DNA from 2 places in the Mycolicibacterium neworleansense genome. Region 2 is predicted to be linked to the other one. Evidence: predicted binding sites of a transcription regulator. Region 2 holds the regulator's gene; the other holds the start of a gene.
What was found. The regulator LexA, encoded in region 2, represses DNA repair genes until DNA is damaged. The targets are predictions, from matches to a motif close to CGAACANNTGTTCG.

Region 1: a site for LexA is predicted at 5,763-5,776, ahead of BN2156_RS13935 (HNH endonuclease signature motif containing protein). Genes of this name have one in related genera too.

Annotation. Positions count from the first base shown of each region.
Region 1 is NZ_CWKH01000001.1:2,906,378-2,918,383, forward strand. Features, by position in the region: gene BN2156_RS13900 (HD domain-containing protein) at 1-211, opposite strand, end outside; gene BN2156_RS13905 (FAD-dependent oxidoreductase) at 222-1,685, opposite strand; gene BN2156_RS13910 (DUF6891 domain-containing protein) at 1,842-2,507, shown strand; gene BN2156_RS13915 (hypothetical protein) at 2,583-3,128, shown strand; gene BN2156_RS13920 (SRPBCC family protein) at 3,091-3,570, opposite strand; gene groL (chaperonin GroEL) at 3,698-5,317, opposite strand; gene groES (co-chaperone GroES) at 5,404-5,706, opposite strand; gene BN2156_RS13935 (HNH endonuclease signature motif containing protein) at 5,963-7,255, shown strand; gene BN2156_RS13940 (diol dehydratase reactivase ATPase-like domain-containing protein) at 7,190-8,857, opposite strand; gene BN2156_RS13945 (diol dehydratase small subunit) at 8,854-9,213, opposite strand; gene BN2156_RS13950 (propanediol/glycerol family dehydratase large subunit) at 9,210-11,477, opposite strand; gene BN2156_RS13955 (APC family permease) at 11,724-12,006, shown strand, end outside.
Region 2 is NZ_CWKH01000001.1:1,858,617-1,870,622, reverse strand. Features, by position in the region: gene BN2156_RS08745 (molybdopterin-dependent oxidoreductase) at 1-1,535, opposite strand, end outside; gene BN2156_RS08740 (acyl-CoA dehydrogenase family protein) at 1,637-2,797, shown strand; gene BN2156_RS08735 (LGFP repeat-containing protein) at 2,978-5,320, shown strand; gene lexA (transcriptional repressor LexA) at 5,366-6,088, opposite strand; gene BN2156_RS08725 (LysM peptidoglycan-binding domain-containing protein) at 6,370-6,789, shown strand; gene nrdR (transcriptional regulator NrdR) at 6,954-7,409, shown strand; gene BN2156_RS08715 (PhzF family protein) at 7,422-8,108, opposite strand; gene BN2156_RS08710 (alpha/beta fold hydrolase) at 8,178-9,200, opposite strand; gene BN2156_RS08705 (proteasome assembly chaperone family protein) at 9,237-10,262, opposite strand; partial or broken gene BN2156_RS08700 (FAD-dependent oxidoreductase) at 10,481-11,458, opposite strand; gene BN2156_RS08695 (DUF4192 domain-containing protein) at 11,627-12,006, shown strand, end outside.

The sequences.
Region 1 (12,006 bases), 1.0 Mb from region 2:
GACTGTCGAACGAATCGGTCAGTCCGATGTCGTGCAGCAGCGCCGAGACGTAGTACAGCTCGTCGTCGAAGGCGATGCCGTGCGCGGCTGCGTACGTTGCGCCCCACAGATATGAGCGGATGCAGTGATTGAGCAGTGCCGGCGAATAGAAGCGCGTTGCCACTGCCAGTGCCGCCACGGCCGCCGGAGTCTGCGGACCGGCCTCGTCCATCACGCCTCCATCAAAAGTTCAAGCCCGAGAACATGATCCGGGCCGGGTCATATTTCTGCCGAGTGGCGGCCAGCCGAGAGATGTTGGCACCGAAGTACCGCGAGGCAGGCTGGTTCGCCTCGAGATAGTTCACGTAGCCGCCTACCGAATACGGTGCCACAGCTCGGTGAGCGGTGTTGAGCCAGTTGGCCGCTGCCGCCGGCGAACCGGCGGTCTCCACATACCACTGCACCAACGCCGACTGCCGCCGCCATGGGAACGCGGAATCCCCTGGTCCCACGGTGGCGAGCGCGCCGTCGAGGGCATGCATGATCACCAACGGCCGACCGGCCCCAGCAGGAAATGCGTTGAACGCGGCGGCGATCCCCTGGGCGGCAGCCGGAGTGATCGACTGGAACACATCGGAACCACCGACATAGCCGAGCGGCGACGGATTGAGGTTGTTCACGGCCAGGTACTTCACCAGGTCCAAGTAGTTGAACGTCTGGTTTTCCACTCCCATCGGTTGCAGCCCTACCGCTTTGGACACGGCAGCCGCCACAGCATCACCGGAGCCGGCCGGACAGGTGGCCAGGATGCGACAGTGCGCACCGCCGCCCGGGTCGGTGACAGTGTCGGCCAGTGCCCAGCTGCTGCGGTCGGCAGTGCGCAACCAGTTCTGCCAGCCGAGGAGAACCTGGGCGAAAGACTGCAGCGGGAAATGAACGTTCACAGCGTCCACGTCGCTGGTGGGGAAGGTCGCGAAGGTCAGCGCGGTCGTCACCCCGAAGTTGCCACCGCCGCCACCGCGCAACGCCCAGAACAGATCTGGATTTTCGTTGGCCGACGCGGTGACCGCCCCGCCGCCCGGCAGCACCACCGTCGCCGACACCAACTGATCGCTCATCAGACCAGCATGCCGCGATTGGGCACCCAACCCGCCGCCCAGGGCATGTCCGGCCGCCCCGACCGTCGGGCAGGTTCCAGTCGGGATGCCGCGGCCGGCTCCGGCCAGAACCTGGTGGATCGCAAACAGACCGGTCGCCGGGGTGACGGTGACCTGCCCGGTGGCGGCGTCGTAGTTGATGTCGCCCGGCAGCTGCCGCAGGTCCAGGACCATCGTGCCGTTCGCGGTCGACGCGCCCACGTAGGAATGCCCACCGCCGCGGGGCGCCACCTTGAGGTTGTGGGCAGCAGCGAAGGCCATCGCCCGCTGCACGTCCACCGCCGAACTCGGGGTGACGACCGCCGCCGGCGCAAGACCGTTGAAGTTGGTGTTGAAAACCGCTTTGGCCGAGGCGAATTGCCCACCGCTGTCCGGCAGGATCACCTGGCCCTTGATGGCGGCGGCGAGATCGCCCCAGCCCGACGAGGCCCTGGGATCCGCACTCGCCCGGGTCGATCCGAATACCGCTCCGGCGGCCAACGCCCCGACGGCGCCCCGCAGGAACGTCTGACGCGAGACCCCGCGCGGCGACTCCCGCGGTTCCGTCATGTCCGCATTGTCAGCCACCTGGGATCAAAAACCGGCACGTAGCAGGGCGTGTCGCGCCGGCAGTCCGGCAACCGATGAGATCGTCACCGCCGGTGGCTACGATCGCCACCGCCGGGTGATCGCCCGGTAACGACAGCACACCTGGAGGCCAGCGCCGTGAGCGCACCGTCGAACCCGAACGCGATCCCCACCTACGCCACACTCCCAGACCTCCCGTTGGACGACGAGGACCGCGCCACCCTCACATCCGAGATCTGGGGCATGCTGGTCACCGGCAACGACGACGCCGAAGAGTTCCTCGAGATCTACGCCGAGGACTACGAGCTCACCGAAGACCAGCTCACGGCTGCCTTCACCGCCCTGCGTGAAGCCAGGCTGCGCCAGCAGGCCGAAATCGGTGATTACCGGTCGCGGACGCTGGCGGCATTCGACGAACTCAATGCCAACGGCGTGATCGCCCGCGCCGACTTCTCCTGCTGCGGAACCTGTGCCTCAGCCGAGATCGGCGATGAACGCGACGACAGCCGCCACTGGAGTGGCTTCGTCTACTTCCACAGCCAGGACACCGATCGTCTGGTCGAGGACGGCAGCACGTACATCGGTTATGGAGCGTTCGAGCCCGAGAACTTCGACGAGGACGCGTACAACCGGCTCAGCGATGAGGCGAAGGAGGACCTGTACTTTCGCGACGTGGCGCGGATGCTCGACGACGTCGTCTTCCCCGTCGTGCGACGCCACGGCATCGAGCCGGAGTGGAACCGCGACCTGGGAACGCGGGTGCTGCTGACCAACGCCGACTGGTACTCGCCGATCGAGAGCTGACGGCCTGTAACCCCGGCGGCGAGCAGACCGAAACACAGTTCAGTGGGCCGTCACGTCTGAAGGAGGGCTGCGCCGATGCCGAACAATTGCCGCGGCACGATATCCGGTATCGGTGCCGCCATGGCCGGGCTCGTCGTATCGGCCGCGCTGAACGTGGCCACGGCCCACGCGAGCCCGCTGCCCGGGTTCTGCGTGCCGCCCAACGTCGTCGATGAGGTCTGTACTGCGCGACTGACGTCGGTCACGGCTGATGCTGTCGACGGGACGATCACCGGGACACCGGTTGGTGGCACGGACCCGCTCACGCTGTCGGGGCCGCAAGACGCGTACCTGAAATCGACGGGGTTCGGAAACTCATCACCGGACCCGGTCCGGCAGTGGGACAACGAGATCGATCAGGTCGGCAACCTCGACACCTCGCCGGCCAACCCCAATTGGTACGGCAACGCCAAGGCCAGAGTGTTCCTCCCCAGGACCCTCAATGACCTGGCCACCAAGTTTCCGCCTGAGGTCCTCGTCGTCCGGTTCGTGTTCGACGACGCGCGGCCGGACACGTTCCGGCTGGTGTCGATTCAACCGTCGGCTACGTCCGCTCCTGGGCCAGCCCGGCCAGGTACTTGAGCGAGTTGTCCAGATGCTGCCGGTCGAACGGCGGGAACGCGATGTTGTCGCGGATCGCCTGCGGCACCGCCGACCAGTCATACGTCAGGGTGACGTTCGTCCGGTCGTCCTCCAGCGGCTCCAGGTCGTAGCGCCAGACCCAGCCGCCGAAGTCGAGATCGGCGTCGTCATCGCCCTGGCCCGGCAACCACGCGATCGCGCGAGGAGGCTCGAAGACCTCCACCCGGTTGGCCATCTCGTAGTGCATGCCGCCGTAGTTGTCGTGGTACATCGCCATCCGGAAGACCTGGCCGGCCGCGGTCAGCTGCTTGCCGTCGAGCGACTCCCGCACCCAGCCGGTGCCGTCGATTGCCTGATGGGTCCTCGGGTCGGCCAGCACCGCGAACACGGTTTCGGCCGGCGCGTTGACGGCGCACGTGGCGCTCATGGTTTCGTCAGTCATAGCCGTACCGACCGAGCATGGCTCAGAAACTCATCGAGGCTGCGCGTAGATCGTCATTTCGTCGGTGCGCCAACTCAGACGAAAACACCCCCGGCCCAAGAGGACCGGGGGTGTTCTACGGAACTACCTAGTGAGCGTGGCCGTGGTGGTGACCGGCGTGCTCATCTTCCTCGGCGGGCTTGTCCACGACGGCCGTCTCGGTCGTCAGGATCATGCGCGCCACGGATGCGGCGTTGAGCACCGCAGAGCGGGTCACCTTGGCCGGGTCCACGATGCCCTCGGCGACCAGGTCACCGTAGGACAGGGTGGCGGCGTTGAAGCCCTGGCCGTTGCCCTGCTCGCTGACCTTGTTCACCACGACCGAGCCGTCCAGGCCGGCGTTGGTGGCGATCCAGTACAGCGGGGCCGACAGTGCGGAGGCGAACACCTCGACACCGAGGGCCTCATCGCCCTTGACCTCACCGCGCAGCTTGTCCAGGGCCGAGCCGGCCTGCACGAGTGCGGCGCCACCACCGGTGACGATGCCCTCCTCGACGGCAGCCTTGGCCGCCGCGACGGCGTCCTCAACCGCTTCCTTGCGCTTCTTCAGGTCGGTCTCGGTGGCCGCGCCGACCTTGATAACCGCGACGCCGCCGGACAGCTTGGCCAGCCGCTCCTGCAGCTTCTCGCGATCCCAGTCGGAGTCGGTGGTCTCGATCTCGGCCTTGAGTTGCTTGACCCGGTCGGCGACCGCGTCCTTGGAGCCACCACCGTCGACGATCACAGTGCTGTCCTTGTTGACCACGATGCGACGGGCCGAGCCCAGCACGTCCAGGCCGGCCTCGCGCAGGACCAGGCCCACGTCGGGGTTGACGACCTGGCCGCCGGTGACGATGGCGAGATCGTCCAGGAACGCCTTGCGACGATCGCCGAAGAACGGCGCCTTGACGGCGACGGCCTTGAGCGTCTTGCGGATGGCGTTGACGACCAGCGTGGACAGGGCCTCGCCCTCGACGTCCTCGGCGATGATCAGCAGCGGCTTGCCGCTCTCGGCGACCTTCTCCAGCAGCGGCAGCAGGTCGGGCAGCGAGCTGATCTTGTCGCGGTGCAGCAGCACCACGGCATCCTCGAGCACCGCTTCCTGGGTGTCGAAGTCGTTGACGAAGTAGGCCGAGATGAAGCCCTTGTCGAAGCCGACGCCCTCGGTGACCTCGAGCTCGGTGTTGAGCGTCGAGGATTCCTCGATGGTGACCACACCGTCGTGACCGACCTTGGTCATGGCCTCGCCGACCAGCTCACCGATCTGCTCGTCGCGCGAGGAGACCGTGGCGACCTGGGCGATGGCGGTCTTGTCCGACACCGGGGTGGCGGCGGCCAGCAGGGCCTCGGACACCGCGTCGGCGGCCTTGCCGATACCCAGGCCCAGCGCGATCGGGTTGGCACCGGCGGCCACGTTGCGCAGGCCGGCCTTGACCAGGGCCTGTGCCAACACGGTGGCGGTGGTGGTGCCGTCGCCTGCGACGTCGTTGGTCTTGGTGGCCACCGACTTCACCAGCTGGGCGCCGAGGTTCTCGAACGGGTCTTCCAGGTCGATCTCGCGCGCGATGGTCACACCGTCATTGGTGACCTGCGGTCCACCGAAAGCCTTGGCCAGCACCACGTTCCGACCGCGCGGACCCAGAGTCACCTTGACCGCGTCGGCGAGCTTGTCGACGCCGGCCTCCATGGCCCGGCGCGCAGTCTCGTTGAACTCAATCTGCTTGCTCATAGATGTCTTTCTGCTTGAGAACGCATGCCGCCCCGGACATCACCCGCGTTGAACACGGGGATCTCCGGGGCGGACGCACGAGTGTGTTACTTGGAAACGACAGCCAGCACGTCGCGGGCCGACAGGATCAGGTACTCCTCGCCGTTGTACTTGATCTCGGTGCCGCCGTACTTGCTGTAGATGACGGTGTCGCCCTCGGCAACGTCCAGGGGGATCCGCTTCTCGCCGTCCTCATCCCAGCGGCCGGGGCCAACTGCGACGACGGTGCCTTCCTGCGGCTTTTCCTTGGCGGTGTCGGGGATGACCAGACCGGAAGCGGTCGTGGTCTCGGCCGCGTTGGCCTGAACGAGGATCTTGTCCTCGAGTGGCTTGATGTTGACTGCCACGATGGAAGCCCTCCACTTGTTTGGGTATCGAGTCCCGGTGTTCTCCGGGGCCCTCGGGTTAACCAGGTGTTCGGCATGCGTCCGAGCCCTCGCTCCGTCGTCGCGGGTGCCGGCGCTGGGGTAGGCCGCGTGCCACCTAGCACTCTATACATGCGAGTGCTAGCACTCAAGGGTGGGTTGTGCGCCGCCCGCGAACTCTTCTATGAGCTGAAAGCCTGCCAAAAAGTATGAGTCAGTGGACGGTGCTATACTCGAACACATGTTCGAAGTTAGTTGGAACATCGACCTTGACGCCACGGAAGCGGCGTTGGTCGACCAGCTAGCTGCGATGACCCGCGCGACCGCCGGCATTGCCGCGGCACAGGCCAGAGTGACGGCGATGCTGGAAGCCAAGCGCCTCGCCCGTAAGGCCGCTGAGGGTGTGCCTGCCGCCAGACGCGCTCAAGGGCTGGCATCCGAGGTGGGGCTGGCCCGCAAGTCCTCCCCTTGGCACGGGGCCAAGTATCTGAAGATGTCCAGGATCCTGGTCGACGACATGCCTTACACGCTCGCGGCTCTGCAGTCCGGCGTGCTTACCGAATACCGGGCAATGATCATCGCGGACCAGGCCGCCTGCCTGTCACCGGCAGATCGACACGCGATGGACGCCGAACTGTGCGCGGATCCTGCCGTGCTGGATGACCTGGGGGACAAAAAGGTTGAGGCTGAGGCCGGGCGGGTGGCTTTTCGGCTCGACCACGACGCGGTGATGGCGCGCATCAGCCGCCATCAGTGCGATCGCACTGTCACGCTGCGTCCGGCCCCGCACGGCATGGCGTACGTGACTGCGCTGCTGACCTCCGCAGAAGGCGTTACGGCCTATCAAGCGCTGCAGGCGGAGGCCGCCGCCGCCGGGGCCGCCTCGATCGCCGCCGGAGGTGGATGCCAGGGGCGAGGCCCGTTGATGGCCGATGCCTTCTACCGACGGGTCACCGGGCGTGAGGTCGAAGCCGCGGTCCCGGTCGCGCTCAACCTGGTGGTCTCCGACGAGAGCTTGTTGGCCCAGGGTTCCGAACCGGCGGTGCTGCAGGGATACGGCCCCATCCCGGCAGCGGTGGCCCGACAGATGGCCTTGGCGGCGCTGCTGGACCCCCAGGCCGAGGCCGCGGTGCGCAAGCTCTACGCCGATCCGGCCACCGGCAACCTGGTCGCCATGGAGTCCACCGCCCGGGCGTTCCCCAAGGGGCTGCGCTGGCTGATCGCCATGCGTGACCAAAAGTGCCGCACGCCGTATTGCGACGCCCCCATCCGGCACATCGACCACATCACCCGGCACGCCGACGGTGGCGCGACCACCTCCGTCAACGGGCAAGGGCTTTGCGAACGCTGCAATTACGCAAAGGAAAGCCCCGGGTGGCAGACCGCGACCACCTACGACGGTTACGGCCGGCACACCACAGAACTCACCACGCCGACCGGCCGGACCTATCGAAGTACCGCCCCGCCGCTACCTACCGGCGCGCGGGTGTTCACCAGCGACATCCACGTCGTGCGCATTCACGCTGCCGCCTGACCGGTCGACCCGGTCCAGCTCTTCATCCCGCGGCTGACCGCCCGGTATCCGCGTGGCCATGGCCACCAGTCCGTAGGCCACCGCGAACCGATGGCCCAGCTGACCGGCCACGTTTCCCCGGCCCACACTCACGTCGTGGCCGAGCTGCTCGCTGACCGCTCGGACCAGTTCGTCGTCGCTGGCGCCGCCTCCGACGAGCAGCACTCCGGCCACTCCGGGGGCCACCTGCTCGATACCCCGCATCACGTTGCCGCCGATCACCTGGCGTTTGGCGGCCAGGCGCCAACTGCGCCACTCGGCGCCCGACAGCCGCGCCGTGAAGGGCAGCCAACCAGTGGGGGCCGCCGTCAGCAGCCATCCGCTGCACCGGCCGCTGAGCGGCGTGTCCAGGAACTGCCGCCGGCCGTGTTCGTCCTCGATCAGCTGGACGGTGACGGCCGTGACCGCCTCCGCCCGTTTGGCGTATTCGGCCGCGCTTCGGGAGATGTCCAGGGCGGAGGCCGTCGCCGCGGTCAGCAGCTGTCCCGCACCCGGCAACACGACGCGGGATCCGTCGGACACGACGTCGACGGTGCCGCCGCCGACATCCACGACCACAACCCCGGGGGTGACCCCGGGAGTGGTGAGAGCGCCGACGCGGGCCGCTGCGGCCTCCGAGTCGACGGGCGTCACCGGCACGCCCAGCGCGCCGGCCAACTCGTCGGCCCCGGCCGGCGGTCTCTGCTCGCCGCCCATGCTCGCCATCACCAGACTGTCCACAGCGACCGATCCGCGACGCGAATTGGCCCGCGCCGCGATATCGGCGAGATGAACCACATGGGCACCGCCTCGCTCGGGCCGCACGACGGGCGGGGAAACCGCCGGCTCGGAATCGCCGAGGCTGACCACCGCGCAGGCACTGTCGAAGAGCTGATCGGCGATCACGCGCGCATCCGCGCGTTCGGCCTCGCTCAGGCCGAACACATCGGCGAGCCAGAAGGGATCGGTGAGGCTTTGCAGGGGCGCGATGCCCTGGCGCACTTCGGCTGCGACGCGGGACGCCGGCAGTAGCGCCATCACGTCGACGTCGTCGACGACCGGCAGAGCGGTGCTCAGCCGGTTCGACACCAGCACCGCCTCATCGTTGGCCGTCAGTACCGCGGTGACGTTGCAGCCTTGGGCTACAGCGGCATTCACTCGCAGCGCTACCTCACGGTAATCCCACTGCGCCGTCGCGCAGGCGATGACCGGACGGCCGGGCTCGACGTCACCGAGGCACTCGACCGGAACCGGCTGCCCCACCCCGACCGCATCGCCCGCGGTGGTGGCCGCCGACCGGGTGACAATCGTCAGCCTTCCCGTCCGCCTGGTCTCCAGTCGGACCTGTTCGACGGTCGACTGGACGGGCGGGGTCGGGGCGAACGCTGCCCGGTCGACCACCAGCCCATGCGCCTCGGCCAGGCGCCGCACCAACTGCGCGGCACCCTGCACCGCGCGGGGCGATCCCTTGCCACCACGGGTCGGGGTGCGGGCGCTGGCCAGCACCGTGAGTTCGCCGTCCATCCGGCAGAGCACCACCTCGGTGGTGGAATTGCCGATGTCGACACCGGCCCAGACGGTCACCGCAGCAGGCCGCGCCGCTGGTAGGCCGTCGCCGCCTCCCGGACGAGCGCCGCACAGGCGGGTGCATCCCGGTCTGCGAGCCGCTGTGCCAGGTCCTCCAACTCAGCGAAGCTCGACCGGTGCGGCCTCAGCGCCTCATAGGCGGCCAGCATCTCCTCAGAGCTGAGTGCGGTCATCTCAGCCGCCCGCCGCAGGTTCATCGCCAATTGCACGGAGCCGGAGCGCTCCGCGATATCCGCCTGGGACAGAAGGGTTTCCCGGCTTATCCGGATGTCATCGAGAATCAGGTCGCCGCTGCGGGCAGCCTCGACCGTCACCTCGGCGAGGCTGCGGCCCGAGTGCGCGGTGGTCGTCATCGCTTGAGCTCCAATTCCATGTTCACGCTGTCTTCGCGATCGCATTCGGACCGCTCGATCGCCACCATCGACACCACCCTGGTGTGGTACCGGGCGGTGATCGCCTCGTCGGTGTATGCGTTGCGCATCGGAGCCGGTGTCGCGCCCTTGGCGTGCCTGCCGGCGTTGATGCCGATCAGCCGGTACATCCCCGGGGTGATCAGCGGTGCGACACTGAGCAATTCGAGGTTGGCCAACGGCGGGAGATCTCGGCGGTGGATCAGGGTGGTGCCCTTGGCCTGAAGCCCGACACCGATCCCGGATCCGGACAGCCGGGCCGCGGATTTACCGATCACCCCGAGATCCACCGAGTCGGCGATCCGGACCAGGCGTGGCACACACTGCTCCTCTTCCAGCCCGGCCAGGATCTGCTCCAGCGCGTCGTAGACACTCATCCCCGACAGGGTGCGAAACAGCTTGACGCCGAATGCCGGAGACACCCCGATGACCACCTCGCGGGGATCGTCTCCGACGCTCGCGGGCCCCCGCACGATCAGCCGGTCCGGATGGGCGAAGGTCGCCTGCTCCTTGACCAGGTCGGTCACCGACCGCGCCTGGCGCACCGCGTCGATCTGGGCCTGGCGCTCCGCCGTCGGCCGGTACCCGGTGCCGGGACCGCGGTAGTCGTTCGGATCCTGTAGCGCCGAAAGCACATTCATCTGTTCGTCGAAGATCGCCGCGGTCTGCAGATAGTCGCCGGTGACGCGGGCCTTGGCCATGTCCAGAACCCGCTCGGCGATGTCGGTGAAACCCGTCTCCGCGAGCGCGGCGACGATATCGAGCACCGTCAGACCCGATTGCTCGATCATCCGGGCAGCACTGAGTACCTTCACCCCGTCGGTGGCGGGCAGATCCTTGGAACCCGCAGCGCCGACAACGGCTTCCACATGGTCATCATCGAAATCAGCGAGCCCGAGATATTCGAATACCGCCCGGGTGGCTTCGGCGGCCTGGCGGCGCATGGCCTCCAGGGTGGTCGGATCCACCGACCGCAGCCCGCCGTCGACACCCCAGTCGCGCTGCATCACCAGATAGTCGTCGAGGTCGGCGGCATTGAAGTTGGACGGGCCGAACATGTTGTCGTAGGCCACCACCGAGCCGAATCCGGAGAAGATGAAATCCGATCCCGACAACAGCACCGGTAGCGTCCGGCTGGTTCGCCGCATCGTCGACTCGGACACCAGCGAGTCGTTGCCGCTGCAGGATTCGAGCCCGCGCAGCATGACCATGAGGTTCTCGGCGATGAGTTCGCGGACACCACCCGGCACCGACGCGGTGATCGAGGCGCCGTCGATACCGCCGTTCTGAACCCCCTGTGCGCCGATGCCTTTGGCCAGGGCGACGCAGCGGGACTCCAGGTAGTTCATCGACTTGCGTTCGGCCTGGCCCATCAGCACCTCCGATCCCGCCCCGCTGGACAGCCGCATCTTGATACCGCGGGAGGCGTAGGACGAAGTGAGAAACGCTTTCGACCACGGGGTGTCGTCACCGTCGGTGAAGACCTGCTCGGTGCCGTACACCGAAACCGTCTCGGCGTAGGACACCAGGCCGCGCACCCCGAGTTCCAGCTCTCGCGCCTCCTCGACCGAACACTGTGTCAGCGCCCCGGGCGCGGGTACCTGGGAACCGATCAGCAGGCCCACCGCGACCGCCGGGGCGTCGTCGAGCACCGGGACGGTGGCCTCCAGTTCCCGGAAGCCGTAGACGACGGCGGTGGCGGCGTCGGCCGCGATGAGCAACGGGTCGTCGAGGCGGTTGGTGACGTGGGCCTGGTTGGCGGGAGTGCGGCGGGCCCGCATCTTCATCATCGCCATCTGTATCTCGACGGGCTGCAGCAGCGCCACCACCCTGGCCATCTTGGCCGGGGTCAGTCCACCGCAGACGCGCAGCACCTCCTCGCGCGGCACACCCGAGTCGACGATCATCCGGGCCAGCTCGACGTCACTCATCGCCATCGATCGCGGTGCCTGCTCAGGGTCGACGGCGTAGCGGACGATGAACTCGTCGATGGTGTCGAAGTCGGTGGCCGCCTTCGAGTCCATCTCCAGCACGGTGCCGTCGTCGGCCGCCTTCCAGGACGGTTCCGGATCGTGGGGCGACAGATGCGAGATCATGCCCAGCTCGGGGTCGGCCTGGGCGAAGCCGTCCAGGTTGACGCGCTGCTCATCCAGCAGTCGGATGCGCCCCAGCCGGTGATCCTGCTCGGTTTCGCTGCTGTCGTTCATGGCGGTCGTCGTACCTCTCTGTCGCGTGACCGGCCAAGCATCGACTGAACGCAGCGCCGGAAACAACGTCCGCCCGGCACCTTCCAACAATGTGTGTGACTCCGGCGCAGCCAATGTGAACTGGCTTACAACAAGGTGTTGGAAAGTGATCGACTGCAGTGGCGCAGCGGCCTGTGATTCTCGCAAACTTGCCCCGGACTTCACCTGGCCGCCAACTGCGGCCGGCAGTTAGGAGGAATCGACCCAATGACCGAGGTTGTCAACGCGGGCCAAAAGCCCGCACCTGATACGTCATCGGACGGCCGTCCGCCGAAATTGCGCGGACACCTCGGCGTGCCCGCGATCGTGCTGATGGTGGTGGCGGCCTCGGCGCCGCTGTCGACCATCGGCGGCAATGTGCCGATCGCGATGGCATTGGGCAACACCACCGGCATCCCGGTCGCCTTCATCGTCGCCGGGGTCATCTTCGGCCTCTTCGCGGCCAGCTTCGTCGCGATGTCGAAGTACGTCACCGACGCCGGTGCCTTCT
Region 2 (12,006 bases):
AACCGTGGGCCGAAGCCGAGCCGTTCGGCCAGTGCCGAGAACGTGGTGTAGTCGTCGCGGGAGTCGGCATACGGCCGCGCCAGTGCGGGCATGGCCACCAGCAGCGGGTCGTTGCGCGATCCCGAATAGTCCTCGCGCTCATAGGCGGTGGTCGAGGGCACCACGATGTCGGCGTGCTTGGCCATCGCCGTCCAGTACGGGTCGTGCACCACGACGGTGTCCACCCGCGACAGGGCCCGGCGCAATCGCGGGATGTTCTGGTGATGGTGGAACGGATTGCCGCCGGCCCAGTACACGCACTTGATGTCGGGGTAGGTCAATTGCATGCCGTTGTAATCGAACGGCTGACCGGGGTGCAGCAACATGTCGGCGACCGCCGCGACGGGGATGAACGTCTGCACCGGGTTGGGCCCCTGCGGCAGGGCGGGCAGGCCGCAGCGCAGCGGCGGCAGCCCCGGCTCGTTCATCGACCCGTAGCCGTGCCCGAAACCACCTCCCGGAACACCGATCTGGCCGAGCATCGCGGCCAGGGTCAGGCCCATCCACGGAGCCTGCTCGCCGTGCCGGATCCGCTGCAGGGACCAGCTGACAGTGACCAGGGTGCGCGACGCGGCCATCTGCCGGGCCAGGGCGGTGAGCTCGCCGGCGGGCAGACCGCTGAGCGCCGACGCCCACCGGGGGCTCTTGGCGACACCGTCGTCGCGACCCAGCAGGTAACGCTCGAACCGCGGATACCCCGTGCAATGTGTCTCCAGGAAATCCAGATCGGCCAGCCCCTCGGTGGCCAGGACATAGGCCAGGGCGAGCATCACCGCCACATCGGTGCCGGGCACCGGGGCCAGCCAGCGGCAGTCGCCGTCGACGTCATCGCGCAGCGGGCTCAACGACACGACCTGTCCGCCGCGCTCCCGCATCCGGCGCAGCGCGTCGCGGGCCGGATGTGCCGTGGTGCCACCGTGATTGATGCCGGTGTTCTTCAGCGCGACACCTCCGAAACAGACCAGCAGGTCGGTGTGGTCGGCGATGACATCCCAGTCGGTGGAGCGTTTGAACAGGTCGTCATGGGTCCCGACCACCCGCGGCATGATCACCCCGGTCGCGCCCAGGCTGTAGGAATGGCGGGAAAACGTGTAGCCGCCAAGCATTTTCAGGAAGCGGTGGACCTGACTCTGGGCGTGGTGGAAGCGTCCGGCGCTGGCCCAGCCGTAGGACCCACCGTAGATCGCCTCGTTGCCGTAGCTGTCGACGACGCGCCGCAACTCGTCGGCCAGCAGTTCGGTGAGCTCGTCCCACGACACCGCGACGTACTCGTCGGCGCCGCGTTCGGCGCTGGGACCGGGGCCGTCACGCAGCCAGCCGCGGCGCACCGCGGGCCCGGCGACGCGGGAGCGGTGCCGGATGGAGCCGGGGAGGTTTCCGAGCAACGGTGAGGGGTCGGTGTCACTGCCGAGTGCGGTGACGGCGGCGATGTCGCCGTCGGCGACGTCCGCGGTGAAGGCGCCCCAGTGCGCAAGGCTCATGGGGGACCGGGGCATGACCAGAGTTTACGGGCGCTACCCACCCTCCCCGGAGCTGACCAACCACCCGGTTGGTATAGGTTGGCCCCAAATCCGTAACCAGTACCGGAGGTCACACCATGGGCAGTGTTGTGAAATACGACCGCACGTTGTTCGAACCGGAGCACGAGTTGTTCCGCGAGTCCTACCGCGCATTCCTGGACAAGCATGTCGCGCCCTTCCACGACCAGTGGGAGAAGGACAAGATCGTTGACCGCGGAGTCTGGCTCGAGGCGGGTAAGCAGGGCTTTCTCGGCATGGCGGTGCCCGAGGAGTACGGCGGCGGCGGCAACGACGATTTCCGGTACAACACGATCGTCTGCGAGGAGACCGTGGCCGGCCGCTACAGCGGCATCGGCTTCAGCCTGCACAACGACGTCGTCGCGCCTTATCTGCTGCGCCTGGCCAACGAGGAGCAGAAGCAGCGCTGGCTGCCCAAGTTCTGTACCGGTGAATTGATCACGGCGATCGCAATGACCGAACCCGGTACGGGCAGCGACCTCCAGGGCATCAAGACCCGTGCGGTCCGCGACGGCGACCACTACGTGCTCAACGGATCGAAAACGTTCATCACCAACGGCATCCACTCCGACCTGGTGATCGTCGTCGCCCAGACCGACCCGGAGAAGGGCGCGCTGGGCTTCTCCCTGCTGGTGGTGGAGCGCGGCATGGAGGGCTTCGAACGGGGCCGGCACCTGGACAAGATCGGCCTGGAGGCCCAGGACACCGCCGAGTTGTCGTTCACCGACGTCAAGGTGCCGGTCGAGAACCTGCTCGGTGAGGAAGGTCAGGGTTTCGTCTACCTGATGCAGAACCTGCCGCAGGAGCGCATCTCGATCGCCATCATGGCTGCCGCGGCGATGGAGGCCGTGCTGGAGCAGACGGTGCAGTACACCAAGGAACGCAAGGCATTCGGCAAGCCGATCGGCAGCTTCCAGAACAGCCGGTTCCTGCTGGCCGAACTCGCGACCGAGGCCACCGTGGTGCGCATGATGGTCGACGAGTTCATCCGGTTGCACCTCGACGAGAAGCTCACCGTGGAGCAGGCCGCGATGGCCAAGTGGTACTCCACCGAGAAGCAGGTCGACCTCATCGACCGCTGCCTACAGCTGCACGGCGGCTACGGCTACATGCGTGAGTATCCGGTGGCGCGGGCCTACCTCGATGCTCGGGTGCAGACCATTTACGGCGGCACCACCGAGATCATGAAGGAGATCATCGGACGCAGTCTGGGCGTCTAGGCACCCCCGATATTGCGCGGGTAACACCCGGGAAAGCCCGATTTTGGGTCAGAACACCCGGATATTGCGGGTTTTTTGGCCATGATCGGCCACGTTCCTTGGTTATCGTCACCTGCTGAAGCAAAGTTGTCGGGGCGGGACACTTCTGAGGAAACTTTGCCGAACGAGCGGGGAGGGCGCATGACTAGGCCTGGAGCGAGGCTGAACGCGGCCGTGTGGCGGTTGGCGGTCGGCCTGCTCGCACTCGTGGTCGCTGCTTTGACGGTGCCGGCGGTGGCTTCGGCCACCCCGGAGTCCGATGCCGACGCGGCGATCGTCGCCGCCTGGGAAGCCAACGGCGGTGACGGCGGGCCGCTCGGACCGCGGCAGGGCGGCGTGTACGCAGTGGGTTCGGGCTTCGCGCAGAACTTCGCCGGCGGCAAGATGTTCTTCACGCCGGCGACCGGCGCCCACTTCATGCAGGGCGCGATTCTGGAGAAGTACGAGTCGTTGGGCGGCGCCGCCGACGGCGATCTGGGATTCCCCACCATCGACGAGGGCGCGGGCCGGGCTGCCGACAGCCGCAACTCGACGTTGAGCGCGCCTGACAACCCCGTCATCTTCTGGACCCCGGCCACCGGTGCCCGGGTGGTCCGGGGTGCGATCAACGCCGCGTGGGACAAGCTCGGCGGGTCCGCCGGAGTGCTGGGCGTCCCGGCCGACGACGAGTCGTTCGACGGCGATGTGATTTCCCAGAAGTTCACCGGCGGTGAGATTTCCTGGAACCGCAAGACCAAGGCGTTCACCACGGTGCCGCCGGAACTGGCCGATCAGCTCGCCGGTCTGGACGTCCCTTCGGACCCGGCCGCGGCGATCGCCGCGGCTCGCCGCGCGGCGGGCGGGCCGATGGGCCCGCTGGGCGCCAAGGACGGTGACCAATATCCGATCGGCAACGACGGGCTGGGCCAGAACTACGCCGGCGGCAAGATCTTCTACAGTCCGGCCACCGGGGCCAACGCCGTCACCGGTCAACTGCTGGAGAAGTACGAAAGCGTCGGCGGCCCCGAAGGCGATCTGGGTTTCCCGACCGCCAGCGAGTCCGAGGGCGGCCTCGGACCCAACAGCCGGATCAGCACCTTCGCCGCGGCCGACGAACCCGTCATCTTCTGGACCCCCGACTACGGCGCAGTGATCGTCCGAGGCGCGATGAAGGCGGCCTGGGACAAGCTGGGCGGGGCCAAGGGTGCACTGGGCGCCCCGATGGCCGACCAGACCGAAGACGGTTCGGTGATCAGTCAGCGGTTCAGCGGGGGAGCGATCTCCTGGGATCGCGAGGCCAACAAGTTCACCACCGAACCCTCCAAGCTCGCCTCCGAGTTGAGCGGCCTGCAGATTCCGGGTCTCGGACAGCCGCATGCCGGCGGTCCGCAACCCTCGACCGGTGACACCAAGAAGCCGTTCACCTGGCACTGGAGCTGGTGGTGGCTGATCGCGGTGGTCCCGGTGCTGCTGCTGGCAGGTCTGATCGTCGGGGCCGCGCTGTGGCACCGCCGCCGGGCCGGTGGTGATGACGATTTCGACCGCGATCCGTTCGACGATGACTACGACGACGGCGGGCCCGGGGACTCACGCTATGACGACAGCCGCTACGACGAGGCGCGCTACGAATCGCGCGGGTACGACCGCGACGAATTCGAAGATGAGGGCGGCGGCGAGGCGGTGGGCGGCTACCGGCCGGGTGGCGCTTACGGTGCCGGTGAAGCCACGACGGCGCGATTCGCCGGACCGGCCGACGAGTCCGGGGCTGCGGCGTCCCCGTACGACGGTCCCACCGACATCGCCATGCCGGTCAGTCAGTGGGCCGCTCCACAGGGTTCGGCCGGCGGGTACCGATCGCCGGGTGAGGACGATGAGCCGCCCGAGGATTCCCCGCGCCTGGCCGGCCCGGCGCCGGACCGCGGCTTCGACGGCTACGAAGACGACGGCTATCAAGACGATGACGACTTCGAGGACGACGACTTCGAAGAGGATGACTTCGATGACGAGGACTTCGACGACGAGGACCTCGACACCCCCATCGACGCGGACTTCGAGGAGGTCGCCGAGGGCGACGACGCCGATGTCGAGATCGAAGCGGAGCTCGCGGATGAGGACCTGGCCGACACCGGGGCGCTCGTCAGTCCGCCGGGCGGCGTGAGCGGGGCGTCAGCTTTCGCGGCGCTGGGCGGCTTTGCCGCGCCGAACGATCAGGACAATGTCGACACCGCTCCGACCCGCGTCATCACCGAGGCCGAGGCGTACAGCAGCGAGACGCACAGCGGGCGTCACGCGGCCATCGAACTCGAGGAGATCCCCAGCGCCACGGCAATCCACCTACCGCTGGAAGACCCGAACCGCGCGCCGGAGGGCTACCCGATCAAGGCAGACACGAAGTCCGGCCGGTACTGGGCACCCGACAGCAGTGAGTACGACGACGCGGTGGCCGAGATCTGGTTCGCCAGTGAGGAATTCGCTCGTACCAACGGTTTCGTCCGAACGGACTGAAGTCTTGTCCCGGCCGCCGTCCGCGGCCGGGACGATCCCGGCCGGTCAGATCTTGCGGATCACGGTGACGACCTTGCCGAGCACCGCGGCGTCGTTACCGGGGATCGGGTCGTACGCCGGATTGTGGGGCATGAGCCAGACCTGACCGCGCGTCCGCTTGAACGTCTTGACGGTGGCCTCGCCGTCGATCATGGCTGCCACGATGTCCCCGTTGTCGGCCACGCTCTGCTGGCGCACCACCACCCAGTCGCCGTCGCAGATGGCGGCGTCGACCATCGAGTCCCCGACGACCTTGAGCAGGAACAGCGAGCCCTCGCCGACCAGTTCGCGGGGCAGCGGGAAGACATCCTCGACGGCCTGCTCGGCCAGGATCGGACCGCCCGCCGCGATCCGGCCGAGCACCGGGACGAAGGTCGGTTCGGGCAGCGCATCGGAGCCGGCCACGTCGGTGGAGACCACGGCGGCGGCCGCCGGATCGTCGGCGGCCCGCACGTCGACCGCGCGCGGCCGGTTGGGGTCGCGTCGTAGATAGCCCTTGCGTTCCAGGGTGCGCAACTGGTGGGCGACCGACGAAGTCGAGGTCAAGCCGACCGCGTCGCCGATCTCTCGGATGCTGGGCGGGTAACCGCGACTGTTCACCGACGCGCGGATCACGTCCAGAATCGTCCGTTGCCGGTCGGTGAGGCCGCCCTCGGCCCGGCGTGGGCCCGTGTCGTCCGATCCGGCCGGGTTGTCGGTGCTGCCGTCCCTGCTGCGGTCGTCGCTCATGTGGCCGAATGTAGTCGCTGCTTGAACATTAATCAAACATGTGTTCGACGCGTGTCGTGGGCTTGTCCGCTGGTGGAGGCCCTGTGGGTCCCGGGCCGGGGTCCGCGCGGGCTTCGCCCGGCCGTACTTGTCGGTGCCCTGTTCTATCGTTTGGCAACAGTTCGATCACATGTTCTATCCATCGAACACTTGAGCGACTATGTTCGAACACAGGAGCGAATCCGTCCCACCGAAAGGCAGTCAGATGGCGATCATCGATATCCCCGCCGAAAGCCGTTCCCGTGCTGTCCGGGTCCCCGTCACGCCGAACTCGCCGCCGCGCGCCGCCCGCGCCCGGCCGGCCCGGCGGTGGTTCGGTCCACTACCGCGGAACCGGCGTGCTGATGTCGCGGGCATCGCACCGCAGCCGGCCCATCACGCCGCTGACAACGGTCTTGCTGGCGCTGGTCGCGGCCGGCATCACCGTGTGGCTGGGGTTGGTTGCCCAGTTCGGCGGCGTGCTGGGCGCCGACGCACAGACGCCGAGCCCGACCGAACTTGCGGTGGTTCAGGTGAAGTCAGGGGAGACGCTGCAGCAGGTGGCCCGGCGGGTCGCCCCGGACGCCCCGGTGGCGCGGGTCGTCGAGCAGATCCGTGATCTCAACCAGCTCGATTCCGCGGCAGTCGATGCCGGGCAGACGTTGCTCGCGCCGGTTGGCTGAGCAGCGCGATGTCCGCTGAATCGTCCTGGCAGTCAGCCACACTGGCCGGCGTCGGCATGAGCACCTACACCCCACTGGACCCGGCGGTGAGTCTGCCGCGGGCATCGCGGGTACGCTCAAGGGCGCTCGAACTAGTTGTCCGACGGCATGACGAAGGAGCGGTAATGCATTGTCCGTTCTGCCGTCATCCTGATTCGCGTGTGGTCGATTCCCGAGAGACCGATGAGGGTCAGGCCATCCGGCGCCGGCGGTCCTGCCCTGAGTGCGGTCGGCGGTTCACCACCGTTGAGACGGCCGTGCTGGCCGTGGTGAAGCGCAGCGGGGTGACCGAGCCGTTCAGTCGCGAGAAGGTCATCCGCGGGGTGCGCCGGTCCTGTCAGGGCCGTCAGGTCGACGACGATGCCCTCAACGTGCTGGCGCAGAAGGTCGAGGACGCGGTCCGCGGCCTGGGCACACCGGAGATCCCCAGCCACGAGGTCGGCCTGGCGATTCTCGGTCCCCTGCGTGAACTGGACGAGGTGGCCTACCTGAGGTTCGCCTCGGTGTACCGGTCGTTTTCCTCGGCCGAAGACTTCGAGCGTGAGATCGAGGCGCTGCGGGCCCACCGCGCCGAGGCGTAGTCCGGTCCCTCCTCAGTCCAACTGGGAAGTGCCGTCGTTGACGACGCGGCCGGCCAGGCGAACCCAGCCCTCAGGACTCCAGCGGGTCTCGATCACCGATCCCTTTCCCTGGACGATCGTCAGGTCCCGGCTGAGATAGTCGGTCATCCGAACCGCAGCCGCCCCGGTGGCCTCGTCCTCGGGGATGCCCAGATGCGGTGCGAACGACCGGGATCGCACCGTGCCCTTCTCCTTGTCGATCCAGGCCCACAGATAGTTCTCCTCGGCCTCGTCGAAATCGTCGGGGTCGGCGGCGAGCAGTTCGTCGACCGAGGCCAGGTCGTAGATGGCGAACTCCGGCGCCCACTCCGAGCGGGCATTCACGACGGCACGATCGCCGTCATAGTCGACCTGGAGGATGCCCGCAGGCACCCGCAGGGTGTGGACCGGAAACCCGATTTCGCGCAGCCACCACGACGCGCCGACGGTCGGATGCCCGGCGAACGGCAACTCGGCGACCGGGGTGAAGATGTGGGCACTGGCCGAATTACCGCCGGGCTGCGGCAGATCGATGAATACGGTTTCGCTGTAACCCAATTCGGTGGCGATCCGCTGCCGGTCGCCGGGGGCGACGGTGCTGTTGTCGATGACCCCGAGCGGATTGCCGTACCTGCCCTCGGAGTCGGTGAACACACGCAACACGGTGACGTCGATGGCCATAAACCGATGCTACGTCGCATGCCGTGGCCGCTCGGGCGGACTGCCCGGGCAGCCGTGCGGGCCAGAGGATCAGGTGGCGCTGCGCTCGTCGGCGTCCATCGCGTCGAGCACCGCGATCTGGGTGTCGAACGGCCCGCTCATCGCCGATTCGGTCCGTCCGCTGCGCAGCAGGCTGCGGAGCCGATCCTGGTCATAGACCGATGGTTCGGTGGTGTCGATGAAGCGTTCGACCACCTCGACGAAGCGGTCGGGATCGTCGTGGAACGGAAAATGCCCGGATCCGGAGAAGATCTCCAATTGGGAACCGGGCATTGCCGAATGTGCCATCCGGGCGTGGCTGACGGGGATCACCGAGTCGGAGTCGCCCCAGATCAGCTGCACGGGAACGGATTCGGTCAGATAACAGCGGTCCAGCATGGTGACGACCTGGCCACGCCAGTCCACAACGGCGCGCAGGGTCCGGGCGAAGGCCGACGATGCCGTCGGCTCCGGAAGATCCGCCAGGATGCGCAACATGTCCGGAATGTCGTGCCCGAGGCCGGTTGAGCCCAACACCGCGCCCGCGGCCCGGCCGGCCAGCTGCAACGCCGGCAGCACCAAGGGCAGCCGCAGCAGGGCCAGCGCCTCACTGCCCATCGGGAGTGAGGCCACCCGCAACGCCATGTTGACGTCCTTGGTGACCCCACCGGCGCCGACCAGGATGAGGCGGTCCACCAACTGCGGGAACTGGTAGGCGAATTGCATGGCCACACCGCCGCCCAGCGAATGCCCGACCACGGTCACCCGGTCGATGTCGAGGACGCTGAGCAGGTCGCGCATGCCGTTGGCATAGGCCGCCACCGAATAGTCCGCGCGCGGCTTGTCGGAGCTGCCATGGCCGAGCAGATCCGGGGCGATCACGGTGAACCGCTGCGCCAGCGCCGATTGCACGGTGTGCCAGGTGGTGGAGTTGTCACCGATGCCGTGAATCAGCAGGATCGCCGGGCCGGATCCGGCCACCCGAAAGGCCCGCCGGTATCCGTGGATCGTGCGGTATTCGAGCGTCGGGGTGAGCTCGCGAACGGTCCGCAGGTGGGGTTTGCGCTCGGTCATGCTGGTCAACCTCGCTCTCGGCCCGGCATCGGGCTCCTAGGAGTGGTTGTCGCCGTTCGGGAATCCGTCGCCGAAGCCGTCACGTCCGTCTTTGTACTTGTCGTCCTTGTACTTGTCACCGGCCTGCTGGGCGAGGAACCGTTCGAACTCGGCACCCAACTCGTCACCGCTGGGCAGTTCCTCGTCACGCGCCAGCAGGGACCGATTCTCCTGTGCGGCAACGAACGCATCGTACTGGCGCTCCAACCCGGTGACCACTTGGGCGACCTCGGCGCTGGCTTCTACCTGCTCGTTGATCTTGCTGTAGACCTCGGCGCCGGCCTCGGACAGTTTCTCCAGTGGCAGTTGTAGCGAACCTGTCCGGGCCACCTCGGCGAGCAGCGCCTCGGCGGCAGGCGGATAGGCGGTCTGGGCCAGGTAGTGCGGCACGTGCACGGTGTAGCCCACCACCTCATGGCCGTGCTGGGCCATCCGGAACTCGAGCAGGTTGGACACGCTGGCCGGCACCTGGACCTCGCCGACCCACGGCGTGTGGTCGGCGATCAGTTCCTTGTCGTTGGCGTGCGCGGTGAGCATGACCGGGCGGGTGTGCGGCACCGCCATCGGGATGGTGCCGAGCCCGATCACCCGGCGCACCCCGAGCTGCTCGGACAGCAGCCGCACCGCGGTGATGAAACGTTCCCACCTCAGGTCCGGCTCCAGGCCGGCGAGCAGCAGAAACGGCGTACCGACCCCGTCGTGCAGGGCGTACAGGTTCAGCTCGGGTTCCTCGTAGCTGGTGAAATGGTCGGTCTTGAACGTCATCAGCGGCCGCCGCGACCGGTAGTCGAGCAGCTCGTCGATGGCGAACGATGCCACCAGTTCGGTGTCGAGCGTGTCCTTGAGGTGCTCGGCGGCCAGCCGGATCGCGTGGCCGGCATCGGAGAACCCCTCCAGGGCATGGATCAACACCGGCCCGCGGCCATCCGACGACGACAGCTGCGGCGCCGGGAACTCAAGCTCGTACATGCCGCTCTGATCGGGCTGGTAGTGCTGGTCTGGGGTGTCGCTGCTGTCGGTCATCTCGCTTCGTCTCCTCGCTGCGGTAGGACGCTGTGACGGCCCACCACCGTGCCATCTAGTGTCTCGCATACCCGGGTCGTGGGTTCGGTCCGCCCCGCTTGTGCGTTCGAACGCGCCGGGGTGGGTCCGGCATTCCGGCGGCCATCCCCGCGATCAGGCAAGATCGTGATGATGCAGGCGACCCGGATGGCGAAGCTCACAGTCGCGGCGGCGGCAATGACCGCCGCGGCGGCGTGCGCCGGGCCGGGCACCATGACGTCGCCGACCGCGTAGATGTGGTCCACCTTGGTGGTGAAGTTGTCGTCGACGTAGATGCGGCCGCGGTTGTCGGATTCCAACCCGGCGTTGGCCAGGTCGAGGTGGTCGGTCTGGCCTTGGCGCCCGGCCGAGTACATCACGGTCTCGGCGGGGATCTGCTTGCCGCTGGCCAGCGTGGTCACGGTGCCCGAGGTGCCGATGTCGACGGCGGTCACCTCCTCGCCGAACCGGAACGTCACTGCCAGGTCTCGCAGATGAAAGCGAAGTGATTCGATGATCTCGGGGTCGCAGAACTCGAGCATGTCGGTGCGCTTCTCCACCACGGTGACCTTGGTGCCCAGCGCGGCGAACATCGAGGCGTATTCGATGCCGATCACCCCGGCGCCGACCACCACCATCGAGGTGGGCAGGCTGCTGAGATTGAGGATGCCGTCGGAATCGAGGACACGGGCCTCGTCGAACGTCACCCCGGCCGGTCGGGCGGGTTTGGTCCCGGTCGCGATGACGATGAAACGGCCACGGACGGTGACCAATTCGGCTCGGGTGGGGTCTTCGACGACGATCGTGTGGTCGTCTTGGAACCGGCCGTGCCCGGTATAGAGCTCGATGCGGTTGCGCATCAGCTGGGACCGCACGACGTCGATCTCCTTGCCGATCACGTGCTGGGTGCGCGACAGCAGATCGGCCGGGGTGATCTTGTCCTTGACGCGGTAGCTGGCGCCGTACAGCTCGCGTTGGCTCATGCCGGTCAGGTAGACGACCGCCTCGCGAAGTGTCTTGGACGGGATGGTGCCGGTGTTGACGCACACACCGCCGAGCATCATGCCCCGTTCGATCACCGCGACGGTCTTGCCGAGCTTCGCTGCGGCGATGGCGGCGCGCTGACCGCCGGGACCCGAACCGATGACGACGAGGTCATACTCCTGCATCGAACCCATGGCACAAATATCTACGCCGGTTGCCGGTCGCCCGCATGTCGGCGGCACCGAATACCGGGTGAACAAATGGCTGCCGAGTTATCCCCAGCGCGGAATTCATCCCCAGACACCCGCAACCGGCCGGTTCGGGCGTCGGTTCGTGACGGGGCCGGTTGGAACCGTCGAGCCATGACCACACCATCGCCATCCTCGCCCGATTTCGACTTCCGACTCAGCCATCCCGGTGCGCTGATCGCCGCGCTGCCCGCGGTACTCGGATTCGTCCCGCACCGCAGCCTCGTCCTGGTCACCGTTGACCGGGGCGAGCTGGGCTGCGTCATGCGCGCCGATCTGGCCGACGACATGACCGGCCGCATCGGGCACCTGGTCGACCTCGCGGCCACGTCCGGCGCGAGCGCGGTGATCGCCGTGGTGGTGGACGAGCACAGCACGGACTGCCGCGCCTGCGATGACCGTTACCGCGATCTGGCCTCGGTGCTCGACCAGGCGCTGGCAGCCGACGGCATCGAACTCTGTGCCGCGCACGTCGTGGACAAGGTGGCTGCCGG